Regions from separate parts of the Shewanella sp. 10N.286.52.C2 genome, predicted to be linked through region 1. Evidence: riboswitches for the same ligand, from Rfam matches in the RefSeq annotation. Region 1 holds a riboswitch; each other region holds the start of a gene.

Region 1 (7,798 bases):
CACGCTTTCCTTTTACAAATCACATGATGTTTCATGAAAAGACTGTGGCGGCTGCTAGTCGTTGGTTTTCATTGGTTGGTCTTTTTATAGGTTTTTTTGGCGCAGCTGTATACTTTGCACTTAGCTTAGTAGTTCCTCATTCCCTTGCGTGCGTTGTGACTTTGGTAATACTCATCCTTGCAACCGGTGCCTTTCATGAAGATGGCTTGGCCGATCTCGCTGATGGCTTTGGTGGAGGTTGGGATAAAAGCAGAAAGTTAGCAATAATGAAAGATAGCCAGATTGGCACCTATGGGGTACTTGCATTAATATCAACCTTTGCAATAAAACTGAGTAGCCTGCAGCTACTCAGTATGCAGCAAGTCATGCTCGCATTAATAACTGCACATGGTGCTAGCAGAGCTATCTCTGGCATGGTGCCATTCTTTCTTGAATATGCACGTATAGGGGAAAACAAAACACCACAAAAATCAAATACTATCAACTACAACACATTATTGATACTAACTGCATGTGGTTTCCCTGGATTGCTTTTACTGCCAAGCAGCTTAACTTTATTATTACTAGCAACTTGGTTGATAGCTTTTGTTTTATTACTCAAGTTAATGAAAAAACAAATAAATGGATATACAGGTGACACCCTTGGCGCAACGCAGCAAGTAATAGAGTTATTAACTTATATTTGCTTTGTTATTTGGACATATTAGTATATTAATACTTATTGAAACTAGTGATTACAAATCAAAACCAGACAGGATTAGTGCACTTAACATGTTAAAGTAAAAAATATTAAGGTGATGGAAAACCCTTTAGTTTAAAAGTGATAAAACTTAATATTTTTATTTCAGCCAGTTGCTGATTAATTTATAGAGAGTCTTTATTTAAAAAATAAAAACACGTTCCTCAGCAGCTAACTTTCCTATCTAGTTTAAAAGTCTCACTGCTAACATTTGCATTATAGCAATCACACTTAAGCGTAAACAACCTATAATGTATAAAATTACACATAGGTTCCGTGATGAAAATTTAGCCTCAAAAAAAATGAGGTTAGATGCCTCTAACCTCATAATGCAGGGTTACCAAGTAAGAGTGATGAAGTTATTACTCAGTTTTACCATATACTTTGGGTGGAAGTATATATTAAAAAATATCAAAAAAGCCACAATATAAAAATATGACTTCAAATAACATTTAACTTGCAGAAAAAACGATATCAAAATAAGAATAAACCAAACAATTATGGTTACATTCAAATGTTGTGAATATTGTTTTAAACATCTCTATTACGATATGCGTAAAACAACTCTCACAACAAATAATAGCAATACTTATTAATTTTTAATATGTTACTTTTAACAGTAATTTAAACATATTATAAAATTAATTTTCAACCTAAATCTTATTACAAGTAAAAATAGCTCATATTTAAAGCAAGAAAAACCGCCCCATAAAGTCTCACCACAAAAGTACTGTTAAAAGTCACACACTTTAGTCCATATAAATAAACCTGTGACCATTTTCACATTCCAACTACCAATAATTGATTATATTCCACCACATCATCGATGGGTAAAGTAACAGTTCACAACAATGAGTTGTGCGAACAAGCTTTATCACTATCAATACAATTAGGGTGTTATTTTTGGGAATGTGGTGAGACCCCACAGCTGTACCTGCAACTGTAAACAGAGCGAAATACTTTTTACCACTGACTTTATATCGGGAAGGTGTATTTCTAGATGCTGTGAGCCAGGAGACCGACCTAATTGTTCGATGTACTCAAGCGGGTTTCTTGAGACATAGAAAGATTGGATTTTTTCTATTCGCTACTAGTTACTCAATTATTAACAAGCAGCGCATCTCCCGCTATTTTAAACTCAGCATAACAAGGCAACAATAATGAGTTTTAAACTGCGTTTATCAGCTATCACATTAGCTATTTTTCAAACTTACAGTGTAAATGCTGCAGCACCTGCAGTCCCAGTGCATGAAACAATCGTGGTCACTGGAACACGTTTTGAGAGCACACCAGACTCACAACTTACGGTAATTAATACCATTGAACGTGAAGAAATTGATGTGCTTAATCCCAAATCAGTAGTTGATGTTCTAGAAGCATTACCAGGTTTAAGTGTGACTCGAAATGGTGGGGCTGGACAAACGGCTTCAGTGAGTATACGAGGCACCAGCTCAGGGCATTCATTGGTGCTTATTGATGGTTTAAGGGTTGGATCTGCCCCCCTAAACGCTGTCAATTTTGGCTCCCTTTCTCCACAAAATATTGAGCGGATAGAAGTCATAAAAGGCCCTAGAGCTTCTATTTGGGGCAGTGATGCTATTGGCGGTGTAATACAAATATTTACTCGCCAACTTAATGGTGGTGAATGGTTTGCCAGTACCGAGTTAGGTAGTAATAACTATCTACGAGGCACTGTAGGTGCGGGAGTTGCACATGGTGATGGTCAAAGTACTATCACAGTAAACAGTGAACGTTCAGATGGATATAATATCCATAATGGCGCACCAGAAGAAGCTGATGATGATGGCTATGACCGCATAGGATTAACTGTAGCGGGTTTGCAAAATATCTCGGACCAATGGGATATTAACTGGAGTCTACAATATGACACTGGTAATAGCGAACACGATGATATTTACGCCAGTGGCGGCACTGACCAAGCTGATTTTGACAATTATATGTGGAATGTTGGCACCCAATATCAGGGCGAGCAACTCACGAGTAAATTAAATATTGGTCAATCTCAAGAATCAAATGTCAATTTTCGCGGTGATAACCCGGATGTCGCGAGACAAAAATACGAAACAACTCGCGATCAAATAAATTGGACAAACCAATTTAAAGCATCTAATGAACTGACTGTTATCGGCGGAGTGGATTGGTATAACGAGTCCGTAAATGGGGATTATGCTGTCAATGAACGAGAAGTTTGGGGAATTTATGCGCTGGCTCAATACCAATGGCATAACGTTCTATTTGAAGGGGCTGTTCGATATGATGACGTTGAAAATATCGACAATGAAACTTCTTATAATTTAAGTGCAGCCTATAACTTTTCTGATCAATGGCGCTTAACGGCAAGCACAGGCACAGGCTTTAAAGCACCTACTTTTAATGACTTATACTGGCCTGGAACAGGAAACCCAGATTTATCCTCCGAAACCTCTGAAAGCTATGAATTAACCCTTAATTATAGGGGCTCTGCTATTCAAGGTTATATCAGTTTATTCCAAAACGATATTAATAACCTCATTGCTTGGGCACCGATTGATGAAGATGGTTACATATGGAAACCTGCCAACATCAATGAAGCCAAGATAAAAGGCTTAGAGTTATCGTTAAATACCAAGCTGTGGCAATTAGACCACCGGATTTCGTACACCTATTTAGATGCCAAAGACACTAAAAATGATGAAGAACTTGTTGGCCGTAGTGAGCACGAGTTTGATTATAGTGTGGGCTATCAATGGGAACACTTTGACCTACTCGTAAGCTATCACTATCAAGGCAAACGCTATTCAGGTTACGGCCAACACCTTGATGCTTACCATAGGGTCGATGTCAGCATGGGATATTGGTTTAACGACAAATGGCAACTACGTGTGAAAACCAACAACATACTTGATGATGACTATATGACCGTCAGCAACTACAACAATCCAGGGATGGAATATTTTGTGAGCTTGAGTTACCAAGCTTTCTAATTATGTCCTAACTAAGACTTAGGCGTCAGCGCTATTGACGCCTAAGTGGAATACTAATGACAGTAAATAACCACACAATAGAACACCTATCAGTTAATAACTTAAGTTGGAGTTGCGCTGATAAAAATGTATTGCAACAACTGAACTTCAAGGTAAATAAAGGAGAGACTATTGGTATTTTAGGCCCTAATGGTGTTGGTAAATCCACATTACTGCGCTGTATTTATAAATACCTAAAGCCATCAACTGGCGAAATCTATCTTGACGGGGTCAATATTAATGACATCTCTCGTCGTCAATTTTCAGCAAAAGTTGCTGTCGTGCTGCAACACCCTCCATCAGGGTTTTCTGTCACCTGCCGCCAATTACTGGCAACGGGCTTAGTTAGCCAGCATAAATGGTGGCAAGCTATTGACTATAAAAAAGAGCAACGGATCATTGATGAAGTGCTTGAGCAAGTTAACTTGTCAGATAAAGGCGAGCATATTTTCGAGCACTTATCTGGTGGAGAAAAACAACGCTTACTGATTGGCAGAGCCCTATTACAAAAGCCAGAAATTTTATTGCTTGATGAGCCTACCAATCACCTTGATATCCGTTACCAACTCGAAGTACTCACATTAATTAAATCGTTAAATATTACTGTTATCGCCACAATTCATGACCTTAATTTAGCCAGCGCCTTTTGCGATCAAATGCTATTTCTCAAAGAAGGTCGTTTAGTCAAAAATGGCCCGCCTTCAGCAGTGATGTCTGAAGATAATATTCGCCATATCTATGGCGTAAATGCCCATATTGATCGTCATCCAACTAATGAGAACCCTCGGATCACATACCATTATTCTGAGGCTTTATATGCGGCTGTTTAATGCAAAAAAATTGCTATTTATTCTTACTCCGTTAGTGCTCATTAGTCCAGTATTTGCCATTGTTATTGGTACCGCAAATATTGAGTTTAATGATGTTATAGGCGCGATTCTTCGGGCCGCTGACATATCAGAGGCTGCAACAGGTTCTTTAGCTATTTCTGACCGTATTATTATTGAGTTACGTATGCCAAGGGCAATTATGGCGATGCTCTGCGGCGCAGGACTAGCCATATCAGGCTCGGTATTACAATGTGTCACTCGTAATCCACTTGCCGACCCATACCTGTTTGGTATTAGTTCAGGGGCAGCATTAGGCGCTATTTTGGCGTTAACTGGCGGAATAATGTTTCTACCATTGGCTGTTTGCGCCTTTTTAGGTTCATTAATTGCAGTAGCAGTCGTCATGGTCATGTCCCGTGATGGGCAAGTTGAAACCCTTGTATTGTCTGGGGTTGCAATCTCATTTTTGCTCTCATCTATCGCCAACCTCATTCTTTATTTTAGCGATCAACAAGCCATACAAGCTGTTTTGTTTTGGTCTTTAGGCAGCTTTGCTAATGCTACTTGGTCCACCTTATTGTACCCCAGCATCATTGTAGTGCTTGGTAGCATTATTGTTTTCCAATTTCAGCGACCTTTGCATGCATTAATGGCAGGCAATGAAAGCGCCCACACCCAAGGGGTGGCAGTACTGCCATTACGGTTAGGCATGCTAATGCTAACCGCATTAATTACCTCATCTTTGGTGGCAACTTGTGGAGGAATAGGCTTTGTTGGCTTGATGGTGCCTCACATTTCAAGAATGTTAGTCGGTGCAGCTCACCCAGCTAGCCTCATTATTACCGCCATGATGGGCGCCATTTTAATGGTCTCTGTCGATATTCTTTCGCGGGTAATTTTACCTAGCCAAGAGCTCCCTGTTGGCGTTATGACCGCCATGATGGGGAGTGCTTTCTTTATTTTTCTTCTTATTAAACGCCAAAAAGGTCGTACTAGATGAAGCAGTTAATTATTGGTGGAGCCCGTTCTGGCAAAAGTAAAATGGCGCAAAACTATGCCTCCCAATGGCAAAGCAATACGCAAGGTGAAGTCATTGTTATTGTTACAGCGCAAAATAAGGATGGTGCGATGGCAAAGCGCATCGCTCATCATCAGGCTAACCGTCCGCCCCATTGGCAAACGGTTGAATCCCATTTAGCACTAGCTAGCACCCTACAGCGCCACAGCCAAGCGGACAACCTCATAATGGTTGATTGCTTAACCCTATGGTTATCTAATGTTTTACTACACGATGCTGAGCAATCTACGAATCAATACCCTGTAATGAAGCGTCAACTCATCGATACCATAAAAGCGCTTTCTGGAGAAATAGTACTTATTGGTAATGAAGTTGGTCAAGGTGTTGTCCCTATGGGGGCATTGTGTCGAGAATTTGTCGACCAATCAGGTTGGTTACACCAATCAATCGCTGAGTGTGTCGATAAGGTCACAGTATCAATTGCAGGCCTACCTATGGTTATTAAGGAAAGGGCTTAATTATGTCTATTTTCGTTAAACCCATAAGCTTAATTGTCGCGGGATTTCTTGTCTGCTTGACTACTTCATATGCCCACAGCGCACAGCAAAGATTCGTTGTGCTATCACCCCATGCGGTAGAAATGATGTTCAGTATTGACGCAGGCGATAGAATTATTGGCACAGTGGAATATGCCGACTACCCTGCTGCTGCAAATGATATAAAACGTATTGGTCGCTACGACTTTGTTAATTACGAAGCCCTAATGATGCTTAATCCCGACGCCATCATAGTCAACAGTGAAAGCACGTCATCGGGAATGCTTAGCCGCATTAAAAGCCTCGGGTTTACTGTTATTGATACCAGTGTCACAGAGCTTGCTGATATACCGAAAAGGTTAATTGAATTAGGTCAACTAACCGGACAACAACAGCTTGCCCAGCAACAAGCTGCGCAATTCAGTCAGCAGCTAAACGAGATTCGTCAACAATATCAGCATCAAGATCCCATCAGCATTTTTTATCAGGTGTGGCCTCACCCTTTAACGACAACCTCCAGTTCATGGATGGATGAGATTTTTGCAGGATGCGGAGGGGTAAACATATTTGAAAATGCCCACTCAGATTACCCTCAGGTCAACATGGAACAAGTCGTTTCATTAATGCCTGAAATGATCTTTAAACCTATTTATCACGGCAACAGTAATCAAGAGTTAATCCGCTGGGAAACTTGGAGTGAGCTACCCGCAGTAAAGCATGGACAAGTGATCGCCTTAGAAGGTGATCTCATTCACCGTACAGGCCCCCGTGTACTTCAAGGAATGATAAACATTTGCCAGAAAATCGACTTAGCACGTCATCAAAGAGCGGCAACATTATGATTAGTTTTTATTTAGGTGGTGCTCGCAGTGGCAAGTCGTCCCTTGCAGAGTTAGAAGTCAGCCAAACTCGATTACCCGTGCTCTATATCGCTACCTCTCGCCCGAGTGCATCTATGCAAGAGCGGATCCGCTTACATAAACAACAGCGCCCTGACAGTTGGCAAACTCTCGAAGTGCCAGTAGATTTAGTCACTAGCTTAATTAAACACGACAAGCCAGAGCAAACCATCATAATTGATTGTTTAACCCTGTGGTTAACCAACCAACTGTTGGCACAACATTGCCTAAAACAAGCTATCGAGGAGCTTGCGAAAACACTGGCCAATATGCAATCGCATTGCGTTCTGGTTAGCACTGAATGTGGCCAAAGCTTGATTCCAGAAGATAAAATGAGCCAACTGTTCGTTAATGCCAGTGGCGAAATGCACCAAATCATCGCCGAAATCGCTGACAAGGTGACTTTCTGCCAAAGCAAAATTGCTAACACGTTAAAAATGCCAAAAGAACTCAGTTATGAATAACACTAAGTTCACTTTATTACGCCATGGTCAGCCGCAACTCAGCGACTGCTTACTGGGTCGCACCAATGCACCATTAACCGCCCTTGGCTGGCAACAACTACGTCAAAGTAGTATAGGTTTAGGCTTTGATAGAATTATTAGTTCACCATTAGAGCGCTGTAGCGCATTTGCCCAGCAACTCGCTCACGAAAGCGCCGTACCAATAACTATCTGTGCTGACTGGCAAGAAATGGACTTCGGTTTATGGGACGGTCTGCCGCTTAAACAGCTGTGGGCGGCTACTGATATT
Region 2 (7,798 bases), on a different contig from region 1:
TCTCTCAATGACCTTTAAACTAGTGATCACTTATTAAAGTCACTTTTTATAAAATCAAAAGCTGTAATTTTCACGTCAAAACAATCACAAAAGTTAACAATGGGACTACATTTTCGTAAATAAATTACACAGGCGTCTGGACGTCTAGAAGTTTGTTGTGATAGTCTTGATACAAGCAACCGAATTGATTTCACCCGTAAGTTGAGCAAAATTCATGTGAGGATTATATGATAGAGCTGAGACACCTTCGAACTCTGATGGCACTTAAAGAAAGTGGTAGCCTTGCTGGTGCTGCGAAAAAACGCTTCGTAACTCAATCAGCGCTATCTCATCAAATAAAAGAATTAGAAACACGCATTAATTCGTCTATTTTTATTCGAAAGAGCAAACCATTATCTTTTACTCAAGAAGGCACTCGACTACTTAATTTGGCGGAGGAAATTCTCCCTAAAGTGATGGTGACAGAATCAGATCTGAAAAAAGGCCTTGATGGAGAGGCGCAATCTTTAAAATTGGGCATTGAATGCCATAGCTGCTTTCGCTGGTTAATGCCGGTGACCGAGGCCTTTAAACAAATCGCACCAGATGGCCGTATTGATTTATCTAGCCGTCATTTATTTGATTCATTAAATGCCTTAGCGCTTGGTGAGTTGGATATTGTACTCACTTCAGATCCAGTACCAGGGCATGCACTTGCCTATCAACATTTGTTTGATTTTGAAGTGAAGTTAGTCGTTTCAAATGAGCATCCTCTAGCAAAACAGCCATTCATTAAACCTGAGCAGCTCGCCAAGCAAACACTGATCACTTACCCTGTTCCATTGCAGCGCCTTGATATTTATAAGCACTTTTTAGAACCTGCTGGTGTTGAGGTGGGTGAACAAAAGCAATGTGACTTAACAGCGATGCTGCTTCAACGTATTGCTTGTAATGATGGCGTAGCGGCGCTGCCAAGCTGGTCAATTAATGAAGGCCATGGACTTAACTTAAGTTCTGTAAAACTTGGCAGCGAAGGCTTAAAAAGGCCGTTATTTGCAGCCTACCGCCTTAATACATCCAATACCCATTTAATTCAAAAATGGCTAACCTTAGTGGCTGCTGAAGGGCTAAAGTTACAAAGATTAAGTCAAAAGCACCAATCGCTCTTAGAATGTGCATAAACAAGTTGTGAAAAATCCATAAAAAATGCCACGATTAAGGTGGCATTTTTTATGTCATGGGATTAAATCAACTCGCTATACTAGCTTCATTAATTAGATTCATTAATTGGGTTTATCAATACATTACGTTTGCTCAGCACAGCTCTAAGCACTAAGCCTGCAGAGTTTACATTGCTCGTTTGGTTAATATTATGGGCCACCATAAATTCATTGCGTAACTCATCATCTAACCCAAGAGCCTCAAATGCTTCTATAGATAAACTTTGCTGCTGGGTATCAATGAGCTTTTTTATCACCTGTAATGCTATGGGCTTTTCTGAGGCGGCATTTAAAAATGCAAACGCACTTAAGGTAATCACTTGACCAAATACACTAAATAGCGCCAAGGTTTGCAGTTCATCTGCATCAATATCTATAGCTTGTTTATTGTCTTCAAGCTCACGTAAATAATGCACTGCATCGGTAGCGATATTTTCAGTAAGCGCCCAATAGCCCTTAACTAATTTACAATATGGTTCAGGTAATTCATCTAAGCGTTCTTTTAGATAAAATGAGAAGCTATAGCGGTAAATATTGACTTGGCCTAAACGGATAAGCGCATCTTTTATACTGCGATTTTTTGTCGCGATTACGCCACCAGCTTGAGCGGTATTACTGCGCCAAAGTAAATGAGCGGCAAGCGCGGGATCGCTGGCAATGATATCGATAATAATGCGGATATCTGCTTCATTAATTAAGGCCTTTTTTAAAGGGATCAAAATACCACGGCGCCCAATGACTTGTTCTTCGTTGCCAATAATAGCTTTTACTTGAGTGAGTACCTGCTGCTCAAGGTAGGTCATAAAGCGATGCTTCCCTGTATAATTCTTCGTTCTCGATTAACGAATTTATCCATAGAAACCCTACAAAGGTCAAGTGATTAATGCTGATTAAGACAAAAATCCGACAAGTGCTTTGTCGGCTTTAGTATCTTCAGTGTAATTAGCTAGATAACAAGTTATTATCGTCTAAAAATCAGACGCTTCGCTTATTATCTGTTAGTTCATTACAAAGGGATTTTAAAAACGATAACCTAAGGTTAAGCGAATTGAGCGACCATTACCCGAGTAATAACCGCTGCCGCCCCATTCCTCAGGAACATAATAGCCAGCACTGACATATTGCTTATCTAACAAGTTGTCAGCACGTAAACTGGCACTCCACTCATTACGGGTATAGTTAATGGCTAAGTTAGCTAATACATAACTGGATAACTTAGGGTCAACATTGGCATTATCACCTTCAATAAAGCGCTCGCCAGTATAAATACCTTCAGCAAAAACCTGCCACTGTTGGGCAATATCATAACTCACATACGCACGGGCATTATGCTCCGCAACCCAAGAAAGCGCCTTGCCTTCGTTCTCGCCTTCGGTAAATTCAGCATCAATGTAATCATATGATGCGCCCAGCAACCAATCTGCAGCGATTTGCACATCATAAGCGGCATTAACGCCAAAACGAGTTGAAGCATCAGCATTAACGTTAGCACCGCCGCCCTGTGGACCATCAGTGCGCCCTGCGTCATATACAATTTCATCTTCCAAATCTAAACGGTAAAGGTTTAATTTGAAGGTTTGTGTTGTAGTGGTCCAGTCCCAACCTGCTTCATATGAACGGCCGGTTTGTGGATCAAGACCAAGGGTGGTAATTGGGGTATAGGCTTGCTCATCCACTTTGGCAAAACGGAAATTATCATTGGCGCGAATATAAAAACGATGCGCAAGGCTTGGACGATAGTTTAACCCTAACTCAAATGCATGGGCATCATTATCAAGCTCAACACCATTTGCGTATGATAATTGATCTGTTAAGTCATCTGTCACTTCACTGTAACGCCCACCAACTACATAGGATAATGACTGCGTTAATGGCACTGAGGCTTGCACATAAGCACTGGTCACTTTCTGTTCATTATTACGTTGAATGTAAGCAGTATCAAAATCGGCCTCACCGATACTTAAATCAACCCCAGCAATAATGTCTAAATCACCATTATCTAGCTGATAATTTGCTGTGGCTTTGGGTGAAAAGCTTAATAAACTTCGCTCGATACGCCCAGCACTGCCCCAAATAAAGTTAGTGGTTAGAGTATCAGAGTAAGTTAAATCAGTGGCCAAAGCCCATTCTTTAGTTAATTGGTACTCATAGCCACTGCGCAGCGCTGTGGTCATTTCATGAACATAATCATCATCGGTAAAAGGTGCGGCCTGAGTTGGATCTTGCAGATACTGCTCCAGTGTTAGCGCACCAGGGGCCTGGCGATCATTATCGAAGTAGCTGGCTTCAACAAAGAAATTTTGTAAATCAGTTTGATATTGCAAACGGCCTAGAATTGAGCCGGTTTCACTGTCGTTATTATCGCGATAGTTATCACTTTGATTGTAACTGCCGGCCAAGTAATAATGCCAAGCGTCATTAATTTTGCCTGAAATATCCCCTTTAGCTTCATAAGTATCAAAGCTGCCAGCACTTAATTGCAGTCCGCCGCCGTCTTTATTAGGCGCTTTAGTGATGATGTTAATCACCCCGCCAACAGCTTGATCGCCATAAAGTACCCCAGCACTACCTGATAATATTTCCACCCGCTCAACTTGATTTAACGGCACTGCATTAATGCTAGGAGCCGCAATATCAATATTGTTTAAGCGGCGACCATCAATCAAAATTAAGGTATTGCTGGCGGCTTGAGACGCTGAAAAACCGCGCATGGCAAAAGTCGTACCTGAGTTGTTATCAGACACTTGAATACCCGCTTGAGAACGTAATAACTCCGTTAAGCTCACCGCACCACTAAGCTGAATATCAGCTTGGTCGATCACATTTACATTCGCTGCAATATTAAGAGGATTTGCATCTTGACGACCAATAACCACAATTTTTTCAACCTCTGCATTGGCAGAATTGTCTGTTGTGGTGTCAGCGTAAACAACTGAGGTTGTTGAAGCAGCTAGACCAAATACTAGGCTTAATGCTGATGCGATTTTTGTTAGATTTGTACCCATTTACCTTTAACTCCTGAAAGGAAAAATGGGGCATATTTGCCGCAGCGCATCGTACTCGTAAATTTATCTGTTAGCGATAAGCCATGATTATTTACAAGCAACGAGCTACATTTCGAGATCTGCCCACCGAAATCTCAAAATCATCTATAGGGCCGGTCTCCGGACTTAGGTTAAAGTAGCAAAGCTACTGACGAACATGAATTTTTAACGTTAAATAGCAGCTTAAATTTCACAGCTACAAGCTTTATCGCACTCAGTCCTCACCATTACCGTTGCGGGGGCAGTACTAGATTTTCACTAGTTTCCCGATTATCCCGTGTCATACACAGGCACCACTATAAATTGACGATAAATTATATAAATTTTTGATTGCTACGACTTAAAGCAGCCATATAACAAGCTGATATAGTATAACGTGCTTATGGGGATTTTTGATATAACGAAAATGAATCAATCATATTATTCAACTTATTGAAAAATAGTCTGAATAATATGATTACTCATTAATAGCTCGCTTACTGATAAGCGGATTGTTGATAAACCAATTATTGATAAAAAGAAAATGTCTAGAATCGTAACTGCTTAAAATTCGACATAAATTGACGATGATTGGTCGATTTTAATGGCGCTGAGTTTTTATTAAAAACATCGCCGCGCATAGACTTATGCATAAAGTACAAGTCTTCAACGCCTTTAATTACGGCGTAATAACCTATTTCACCTTGCTGTTTAACTGAGCCACCTTGCTGTAAAAAGTTAGCCATAACGGTACAGCCGATAATGCCGTGATACGCTTCTTGACCACCCATCTGGGTTTTTCCAAGTTGCTCATAAACCACCTCACCTTGGCAGCTGTCTTGGTAGGTGCTAGCAAAATTATTTAAAAATCGCTCAGGCTCGATATTTTCTGCCAAGCCCTCAAAGCCTTGAATACAGAATAAATCAGACCAATTATTTAAACTTTCCCCAGCAGGAACAAACTCAGCTTTATACATATTCCCTTTGCTAGAATTAAATGCCATATTCCAGCCAATAGGCAGCTCAAAAGACACACTTTTGGAAAATATTGATAACTCTCTTTTTGCAGCGTTAGTTGCATCTGCTGATTGATTGGTGGTGCTATTGAGGTAAGACTGTGACTCTTTGGCCATTACTTTATTTCCAGGGCCTAATAACAACAGCCCTGAAAATATTATTGTCGTAAAGCAAGCTTTCATACCTAATTCGTCCTTGGTATTGGTGCTGAAAGGTGAAGTTTGGTTTATTCAAAAATAAATACGGCAAACCTTGTCACCAAGTTGTTGCATTACTGTAATGTTTTAACGCTTAATCTTCAACAACATCTGCGCTATCGGCAGCATCTATTTGCTTAGCATCATCTGATAATGCATCTGCTTCATCGGTTAATGCTTCTGCAGCAATTGCATCTGCAATTGATTTAGCCTTAAGTTGTTTTTCTGTTTTACGTTTATTGCGTTCAGCTTGCGTGGTTAAAAAAGCGGGAAGCTCTTGCTTACCCCAAGCTTCAGCCTCGGCTTCTGATGCAAATCCGTCATGACTTTTAGACACAATAGTCTTAGTTGCAGTCATACGACGAGTGATTTCAGTTTTCCAAGTTGTACCAACTTGTTTTACTCTAAAATCATATTTTTTTGCTTTAGTCATTTTGGGCTTTTTCCTACAAATTTATCGCCACGCATCGCGCGTGATAATGGTTATTGAGTAATAAGATGACATCACCTGATTACTTTACTAATTGATTTGATCCAACGATCATCATTTCACATTTTAGGCAATCGAAAACCAGCTTTAAGCGGTCTTTGCCAATATCGAGCACCATTGGGTCAGCTTTAATGCCTTCAACTTCTTTAGGGCATAAATTAAAGCTGTAACGTAAGCAATGCTTAGTCACCATTAATGGTGCATCGGTTAATAGTTTGTTTTTCTCGTAAGTGTCTTCAATTTGAACCACACCGTGTTGCTCATAAAATTCACGAGACTTATCGTTTGCAACATTAGATAAAAAACTTAAATACTTTTGCGGGAAACGCGCTGACTTATCATGCTCAGCTCGCTGTGGTCGCTGGTAGCCTTTTACTCTGGCGTCATCAAAGGCGGCAATGGCATCTCGCCTTAAACCATTAATCACTGACGCTGGTAAAAACCAACGATTAGCACATTCAATCGTTAACTGCTGTAACTGATAGTCACTGTTACCCAGTTTGCCGAGCTGCGTTCGCAGGCTTGCATCTGCTTTAGCGTAATCTTTCGCCGGCTCTTTTACCCACTCAAGCTCTACTGTAACGCTATGGGCATGCTTGTCACTGATGGTCAGTGAAATGCCTTGCGGCGTATCAGCCAATACCATATCAACCGCAATGTTACGGCTAGCAGAGTCTTTTGATAGCAAAGCATCAAATTGATGATCGAAGTTTCTAAATAACTCCACACCGACTTTTAAGTCTTTCGACACATCGGTCAGATATAAAGTATTACCATCAGCGCGGTTAACCCTTAAGCCTTTGGTTTTGTTATCAGATAAACGCTGCTTTTGATAACCATCAATAAAGAAGCACAAGCCATCACCGTTATTAAACTCAACGGCTTTACCCGCTTTACTGCTATCGACTTTAATAAAATCGCGGCCAACACTGGTGATAACCCCCACTTTTTCACCAATGTACTTTGGCGAGCTAAAATGCTCAATTTGCTCAGTACGTTGATTAATAAAGTAATCTGTCTTACCGCGGTTAAAGCTTTTTTCAGGATCTGGCGTAAAAGTAAATTCGCTTCGACCATGAGACATTGACTCAAGATCGCTGCGGCGATCAATAATCGCATCTAACTGCTGGCGATAATGGGCGGTGACGTTTTTAAGATAACTAATATCTTTTAAACGGCCTTCCACTTTAAATGATGTTACGCCTGCATCAATTAATGCTTCTAAATTCTCAGTTTGGTTGTTGTCTTTTAATGACAACAAATGCTGATTTTCAGCTAACACTTCACCATCACGGGTGGATAAATCGCAAGGCAAACGGCACATTTGTGAACATTCACCACGGTTAGCACTGCGATTAGAAAACGCATGACTGATATTACATAAGCCGCTATAACTGACGCACAATGCGCCATGAACAAAGTACTCAAGCTTAAGTTGCGTACTGGCTGCAATTTCTTTAATTTGCGGTAAATTCAGCTCACGGGCTAATACCACCTGTGAAAAACCGACCTGTTCTAAAAACACTGCTTTTTCTGGGGTGCGATTATCCATTTGGGTACTCGCGTGCAGTGCAATTGGCGGTAAATCTAACTGCAACAAGCCCATATCTTGAATAATTAATGCATCCACACCTGCTTCGTATAATTCCCAAATAAGTGCCTGCGCTTTGGCAATTTCGTCATCCATTAAAATGGTATTTAACGCTACAAACACTTGAGCATGATAACGATGAGCAAACTCTGCCAGTCTGGCAATGTCTTCCACACTATTACCGGCATTATGGCGTGCACCAAATGCAGGTCCGCCAATATATACAGCATCAGCACCATGACGAATAGCTTCAATGCCGTAATCAGCATTTTTAGCGGGTG
Region 3 (7,798 bases), on a different contig from region 1:
GGCGCTTGATAATCAGTTTCATCAGACTGATTTTTTGCCCCCTCAGATGACGACTGTTGCTCCATGACGTTTCCTTTAATTGCCTATCACAGCTAATTGGCTATCACAGCGTTAATATTTACTGCGTTATTTACTTCTCGATTTACTTCTCGATTCGCAGCGCAATTACACCACTGACTTTACGCCGGCATTTTCAAAACTAGCCATATCATTGTAGAAGTTCACCGCCGCTTCAATGATTGGCAGTGATAGCGCAGCGCCTGTACCTTCACCTAGTCTAAACCCTAATTGCAATAATGGTTTAGCATCCATTGCGGCTAGCATTTTAATATGGCCTTGCTCATCTGATTGGTGAGCAAAAATTAAGTAATCTTTTACATCAGGGTGTAATTTAACTGCGGCTAATGCCGCTGCGGTTGCAATAAAGCCATCAATAACCACCAGCATCTTTTTCTCAGCGGCCGCTAAAATAGCGCCTGTCATTTGCACAATTTCAAAGCCGCCAACACAGGCAAGTACATTAACCGGATCGGTAAATTTACTTCTATGCAGGTTAAGCGCTACCCCCAATAACTCGGTTTTAAGAGCAAAGGCTCTATCATCAATCCCCGTACCTCGGCCGACACACTCTTTAATATCTAAGCCTAATAATGCGGCCATAATCGCCGCAGCTGACGAGGTATTGCCAATGCCCATTTCACCAAGCGCAATCAGGTTACAACCTGAATCATAGTGACGTTGCACCACTTCACTTGCATAGCTAAAGCCATCTTTAACCGCTAATAAACTCATGGCCGCTTTTTGATGAATTGCTTGAGTGCCATTGCCTAAACGATGCTGAGTAATACGAGGGGCATCAACTGGCTGCAACATGCCGCAATCAATCACTTCAAGGTTTAAACCCATTTGACGGCAAAAGACATTAATCGCAGCGCCGCCATTGGCAAAGTTAGCCACCATTTGTTGAGTAACTTCACTGGGGGCAATCGATACCCCATGAGCAGCAATACCATGATCGCCAGCAAACACCAACATAGCAGGCTTATTAATACTCAACTTATGCCTAATATTGTACTTTGGTTTCATATTAGCTTGTGGCGTTAGTTGCACTTGCGCAATCTGCATTGCTAGCGTTTCGAGTAACCCTAGCGCCCCTAGCGGCTTAGTTTTCTGATTAATTTTATGCTGTATTTGATCATCAAATTTATGACTAACTGGATCTACCGCAAACATCCCTTACTCTCCAAAACTGCAATCTCATCGACGATGACGTAATACAAAAAGAAAAAATACACTACCAATTGCGGCAGTGATAATACCTACCGGCAACTCTTGGTTGCCTAATAAACAACGGGCTAATACATCAATCCATACCATAAATATGCCGCCGACTAATGCCGTCATCATAATAGGTTGTTGCCCAGGATAGAGCAGCCGCACGGTATGAGGGATCATCAAGCCAACAAAGCCAATGCCGCCGCAACTTGCCACCAGCGTGGCGGTGATTAATGAACACAAAATAAGCATAGCTAAGCGAATTTTGGCGACGTTAACCCCTAAGGAGTGCGCCGTTTCATCCCCCGCTTGAATGGCTAATACCTGACGCTTAAAAGCTAAAATAATTAATATGCTGCAAACTACCACCACAGATGGGATAACCAGGCCTGCCCAGCTAGCTTTAGCAAAGCTGCCCAAACTCCAAAATAATACTGAAGCCGCCGCTTGAGGGCTTGAAAAATACAGTACCAAACTGGTTAGCGCGCCGAACATGAAAGAGGTGGCCACCCCAGACAATAGCATCCGCTCAACTTGGCTAGCACGACCAAAACCAGATAAACCTAATACCAACAGCACAGATAAACTCGAACCAATAAAAGCGCCAATTGGTAAACTAATGGATGACCAAGACCACCAGGCATCATTACTGAATAAGCCTGAACTTAAAATGGCATTGGCAAGATGACCAGAAGACTCTCCTAACCATTGCAGCACTAAGCCTTGGCTGCCAAAAAAGCTCAGCACTAATACCGCCCCAAATGACGCCCCAGAGCTAATACCAAATAAATAGGGATCCGCCAACGGGTTACGTGTCACCGTTTGCAATACACTGCCCGCAAGCGCCAAACCTGCGCCTGCCACAAAGGCTAAAATAATTCTTGGAAAACGCAGCTCAAACACAATCCGCTGCGTTAGTGAATCTGTTTCACCTGTACCTAATGCCAAATTAGCAAACAAGCTAACGACTTGTTCAAAACTGATATTAGCAGCGCCGAAACTTGCCGCGGCGATTGGAGTAACTAAGGTCACTATGGCAGTAACAAACAGCAGTAGCTTATGCTTAAAACTTAAACTCATCTGCTTTGCTAGCTTCACTGATTGTGTGGCATCAATGGCTGTCATTTATCGCCCTGCCCGTGGTTTGATTGGCCATGTTTTTGTTCAGAGCTTGGATATGCGTTTTGCTGCGAGCTTTGACAAGTGTTTTGATTAGCATTGTCATAATGACTTTGATAACCATAAAAATAAGTAATTAACGGTTTACCGTGCTGTGGGTGACTTGATATTTGGCAGCAAACATCAAACACGTTCCCCAAAATGGTTTCTGTTAATACTTCATCAGGTAAACCTTGAGCGATGCACTTTCCTTGATCAAGTAACAGCAATCTATCGCACATTGCGCTGGCTAAATTAAGATCGTGAATAGAGGCAATCACGCTAATGCCAAGTTGCCTAACCAACTCAAGAATTTGGATTTGATAGCGAATATCTAAATGATTAGTCGGCTCATCAAGGATCAATAACTGCGGCTTTTGCACGATAGCCCGTGCAATTAATGCCCGCTGTTTTTCACCGCCAGATAACTGCTCATATTGCTGCAAGGCTTTGTGCTCAAGACCCACTTTAGCCAGCGCCTTGGCAATATCATCTGCATCTGCTTGGGTATTGGTTTCAAAAAGGCCTTTATGGGGCGTTAAGCCCATAGAAACCAGTTGATGGGTGGTCATATCAAAATAATGGGGTGACTCTTGCTGCACAACGGCAACCTTAGTGGCCAATTGTTTATGAGAAAAACCATTAATATTATCGCCAAATAAGCTGATTTTGCCAGCATCAGGGGTGATATAGCGATACAAGCAGCGCAGTAAGCTGGATTTACCCGCACCATTAGGGCCAATAAGCCCTAGCATTTCACCACGTTGCAAGGCAAAACTGACTTGAGAAAGGATCTCATTGTCTGCAACTGACCAGCTTAGCTGATCAACTGTTAATGCCGCAGTAGTCAAGATACTACCCCTGCGGTTATCCAAGAGGCATGTTTAGCCACATCTGGGGTTTTAATACTGATCACGATACAAACTCCGCCTGAGTTACCCGCTCAAGTTGTTGTTAGGTGCTGCTAATTCAGCAAGAAAAACTAAGCTAGGTATCTGACTTAATGGCATTCATTAATCACTTATCTTACAAGTGATGAGATGCTATTTTACAGTTGCGGGTACAGTTCGAGCTAAACAGCATTTAGGCTAGTTCTCGATTCCCTACTCATTTAGCGAACCGCTTGATACTGGTGTTGCTTAAAGCATTTCACACAAGCACTCAACTGCAGCTAAATTGACTTAATTTGAAATTTTATTGCACTTAATAAATGCGGCTTATATTGTACGGTATATCTGCCTAAGTGAAGTTAGTTTTTTCTGCTAATTTTAGGCTAAAACTAATTATTCCAGTTTAAACGATAGACGGGTTTAGTCGATTTATCATCAGCTTCAGGCCAAAACACATCAATGGTTACCGTCGCGGCATAATCTATATTCAGTTGTCCATATAGCCCTTTACAGCGCTCAAGCCCTAACACCAAAGCGATAATATGACGGATAACTCCACCGTGAGTCACTACCAGAGCAGTGGCTGATGCTGTTGCCTTAGCACTATTAGCCTCAGCAGTATGAGCTTTAGCCAAGTTGTAAGCTTGCAAGGTTATTTGCGCAAAAGCCTGCGCCACCCTTTGTTCAAATTCAGCCATGGGCTCAGCTTGGGGCGCGCCATGCTCCCAAGGGTTATCCCAATAGGCGTCTAACGCTTTAGCGCTATGCTGATAAAGCTCTGCAAAGCTTTTTCCGTCCCACAAGCCAAAATCAATTTCCTGTAATTGAGACATTATCTCAACCTGTAAAGCTAAATCAGCACTCACTTGGTTTAACTGCTGCGCTAATTCAGCGGCAAACGCATGGCAGCGCACCAAAGGCGAACTGTATAGCTGCAGTGATGGCAAACAACCTAATAGCCCTAGCTTAGCCGCACTCTGGTGCATGTTCGTTAGCCCCAAATCAGTTAGCGCCACATCGGTTTTACCCCGCAAAATACTGTCGCCCTCACATTGGCCATGGCGTAACAATATTATCTTAGCTTGCTTCATCTAAGGAGACTCCATCGGCCGTTTCAATTGGCTTATGTTTTTAGTGTGAGCAATGGGCTTGCTCTTACAATCTATTTAAACGTATTATGGACGTCTATACGTTTAAATGTCCAAACAAAATATTTTAAGATGAATTTTATTACAGGGGATTTCGCATTATTCTGCCCTATAAAAGCATAAATAAAGGTATGCTTATTTCATCTAAAACCGTTAACACAATCCACTAACTACTTAAGTTAGCGTGTTATTTAACGCTCGATTAAGTGATTAGCATAAAAGCAATTAAGGTAATACGTTATGGCGAAGTCGACTTCCTACAGTCAGGTACTTGAACAACTTACAAATACGCTAAAACAGCGCATAGTTATCCTCGATGGTGCCATGGGCACAATGATTCAAGACTACAAACTGGAAGAAGAAGACTACCGTGGTGAGCGTTTTAAAGACTGGCACTGTGACGTAAAAGGCAACAACGACATGTTGGTGCTAAGCCAACGCCAAATCATTAAAGATATCCACACTAAATACCTGTTAGCGGGTGCTGACATTATTGAAACCAATACCTTTAATGCCACCACGATTGCTATGGCCGATTACGACATGCAGTCGTTGTCAGCAGAAATTAACCTTGAAGGCGCCAAAGTTGCCCGTGAAGCCGCTGATGACGTTACTGCGCAAACGGGTATTAAACGCTATGTTGCAGGAGTGCTTGGGCCAACCAACCGCACTTGCTCTATCAGCCCAGATGTGAACGACCCCAGTTTTCGTAATATCAGCTTTGATGAGTTAGTCGAAGCCTATGTTGAATCAACCCGTGCATTAATTGATGGCGGCGCAGATATCATCATGGTCGAAACCATCTTTGATACCCTCAACGCCAAAGCCGCATTATTTGCCATCGAATTAGTGTTTGATCAAATTGGTGATCGTCTACCTGTGATGATTTCAGGCACCATTACTGATGCTTCAGGTCGTACCCTAACTGGGCAAACCACCGAAGGCTTTTACAACTCACTGCGCCATATCAAACCATTATCCATTGGCCTTAACTGCGCCCTTGGCCCAAAAGAGTTGCGTCCCTACGTTGAAGAGTTATCACGGATTGCAGAATGTTATGTTTCTGCCCACCCTAACGCTGGCTTACCTAATGAGTTTGGTGGTTACGATGAAACCCCAGAAGAAATGGCCGAAGTGATCAGTGATTGGGCACGGGAAGGCATGCTCAATATTGTGGGTGGCTGTTGTGGTAGTACACCAGCGCACATTAGTGTTATTCGCGATGCCGTTATCAGCCATGAGCCACGTGTCATACCTGATATTCCCGTTGCCTGTCGCTTATCAGGGCTTGAGCCATTAACCATTGATGGCAACTCATTATTTGTTAACGTCGGCGAGCGTGCCAACGTTACAGGTTCAGCCAAGTTCCTGCGCTTAATCAAAGAAGAAAAGTTTGAAGAGGCCCTAGATGTCGTGCGTGAGCAAGTTGAAAACGGCGCACAAATCATCGATGTCAACATGGATGAAGGTATGCTTGATGGCGTCGAGTCGATGAAAAAGTTCTTGAACTTAATCGCCTCAGAGCCTGATATTTCTCGGGTGCCTATCATGATCGACTCATCAAAATGGGACGTGATTGAAGCTGGCCTTAAATGCGTTCAAGGCAAGTCGATTGTTAACTCCATTTCGATGAAAGAAGGTGAACAAGCCTTTATTCAGCAAGCCACCTTAGTGAAACGCTATGGCGCAGCCGCTATTGTGATGGCATTTGATGAAGATGGCCAAGCCGATACCCGCGCCCGTAAAACCGAAATCTGTACCCGCGCCTATCGCATACTGGTTGATGTGGTTGGCTTTGCCCCAGAAGACATCATTTTCGACCCGAATATATTTGCCATTGCCACCGGCATTGACGAGCACGATAACTACGCCGTCGATTTTATTGAGTCCATTAAAGACATTAAAGCCACTCTACCCCATGCAATGATTTCTGGCGGTGTGTCAAACGTCTCGTTCTCGTTTCGTGGTAACAACCCAGTCCGCGAAGCCATTCATGCGGTGTTTTTATACCACGCGATTCAAGCGGGCATGGACATGGGTATCGTTAACGCAGGTCAGTTAGCCATATTTGATGACATCGACAAAGACTTAAAAGAAAAAGTCGAAAATGTGGTACTGAATTTACCTTGCCCCGTTGCCGACTCAAGCAATACTGAGCAACTACTAGATGTTGCTGAGCGTTTTCGTGGTGACGGCAAACAAGTGGCTAAAAAGGAAGACTTAGCTTGGCGTAGTCTGCCCGTTAATGAGCGCTTATCCCACGCCTTAGTGAAAGGCATTACTGAGTTTATCGACCAAGACACCGAAGAAGCGCGCGCCGCTGCCACCCGCCCACTTGATGTGATTGAAGGGCCATTAATGGATGGGATGAATGTGGTCGGTGACTTATTTGGCTCAGGCAAAATGTTTCTGCCGCAAGTCGTTAAATCAGCCCGGGTAATGAAAAAAGCCGTGGCTTATTTAAACCCATACATTGAAGCGGAAAAAGTTGAAGGTCAATCAAACGGTAAAATTTTAATGGTTACCGTAAAAGGTGACGTGCACGATATTGGTAAAAACATTGTCGGCGTGGTGCTAGCCTGTAACGGCTTTGAAGTGTTCGACCTAGGCGTCATGGTGTCAGTTGAAAAAATCCTCGAAGCCGTAAAAGAGCACAATATTGATATTATTGGTATGTCAGGGCTTATTACCCCAAGCCTTGATGAAATGGTACATAACGTCAAAACCTTCCACCGAGAAGGGTTAACCATTCCGGCGATTATTGGTGGTGCAACCTGCTCGAAAATTCATACCGCAGTAAAAATTGCCCCACATTATCCACATGGTGCAATTTACATTGCCGATGCCTCGCGCGCAGTGCCTATGGTGTCAAAACTGGTAAATAACGACACTCGCCAGCCCACCATTGATGCAACCTATGCTGAATACGACATCATGCGTGAAAAGCGGTTATCACAAACCAAACGCAAAACCATAGTGTCAATTGACGCTGCCCGTGAAAACCGCTGTAAACACGATTGGGATAACTACACCCCATTTAAACCGAACAAATTGGGCCGCCAAGTATTTGATGATTACCCACTAGAAGATCTAGTGGATCGCATCGATTGGACGCCGTTTTTCAGAAGCTGGGAGCTGCATGGTCACTTCCCTGAAATTTTAGATGATAAAATTGTCGGTGAAGAAGCCCGTAAGCTCTATGCCGATGGTAAAGCCATGCTTGAAACCATCATCAGTGAAAAATGGCTTACTGCCAAAGCGGTCATTGGCTTATTCCCTGCCAATACCGTTAACCATGACGACATTGAGCTATACACAGATGAAACA

What was found. A riboswitch is a leader RNA that binds a small molecule or an ion and turns the genes downstream of it on or off. The one in region 1 is predicted to bind cobalamin.
Region 2: linked by a shared signal. The riboswitch ahead of BCU94_RS09820 (TonB-dependent receptor) and the one ahead of BCU94_RS05340 (TonB-dependent receptor) in region 1 are both predicted to bind cobalamin.
Region 3: linked by a shared signal. The riboswitch ahead of BCU94_RS09995 (ABC transporter ATP-binding protein) and the one ahead of BCU94_RS05340 (TonB-dependent receptor) in region 1 are both predicted to bind cobalamin.

The regions. Positions count from the first base shown of each region.
Region 1 covers NZ_MCTV01000011.1:12,491-20,288, reverse strand. The annotation lists gene cobS (adenosylcobinamide-GDP ribazoletransferase) at 1-707, shown strand, start outside; cobalamin riboswitch at 1,615-1,781, shown strand; gene BCU94_RS05340 (TonB-dependent receptor) at 1,900-3,723, shown strand; gene BCU94_RS05335 (ABC transporter ATP-binding protein) at 3,780-4,592, shown strand; gene BCU94_RS05330 (iron ABC transporter permease) at 4,579-5,592, shown strand; gene cobU (bifunctional adenosylcobinamide kinase/adenosylcobinamide-phosphate guanylyltransferase) at 5,589-6,128, shown strand; gene BCU94_RS05320 (helical backbone metal receptor) at 6,131-6,988, shown strand; gene cobU (bifunctional adenosylcobinamide kinase/adenosylcobinamide-phosphate guanylyltransferase) at 6,985-7,509, shown strand; gene BCU94_RS05310 (histidine phosphatase family protein) at 7,502-7,798, shown strand, end outside.
Region 2 covers NZ_MCTV01000025.1:19,170-26,967, reverse strand. The annotation lists gene BCU94_RS09830 (LysR family transcriptional regulator) at 228-1,160, shown strand; gene BCU94_RS09825 (HDOD domain-containing protein) at 1,250-2,002, opposite strand; gene BCU94_RS09820 (TonB-dependent receptor) at 2,219-4,204, opposite strand; cobalamin riboswitch at 4,337-4,556, opposite strand; gene BCU94_RS09815 (hypothetical protein) at 4,771-5,355, opposite strand; gene BCU94_RS09810 (DUF3622 domain-containing protein) at 5,531-5,869, opposite strand; gene BCU94_RS09805 (U32 family peptidase) at 5,949-7,798, opposite strand, start outside.
Region 3 covers NZ_MCTV01000025.1:59,713-67,510, reverse strand. The annotation lists gene BCU94_RS10010 (adenosylcobinamide-GDP ribazoletransferase) at 1-65, opposite strand, end outside; gene cobT (nicotinate-nucleotide--dimethylbenzimidazole phosphoribosyltransferase) at 166-1,233, opposite strand; gene BCU94_RS10000 (iron ABC transporter permease) at 1,258-2,355, opposite strand; gene BCU94_RS09995 (ABC transporter ATP-binding protein) at 2,397-3,284, opposite strand; cobalamin riboswitch at 3,402-3,574, opposite strand; gene BCU94_RS09990 (histidine phosphatase family protein) at 3,713-4,414, opposite strand; gene metH (methionine synthase) at 4,712-7,798, shown strand, end outside.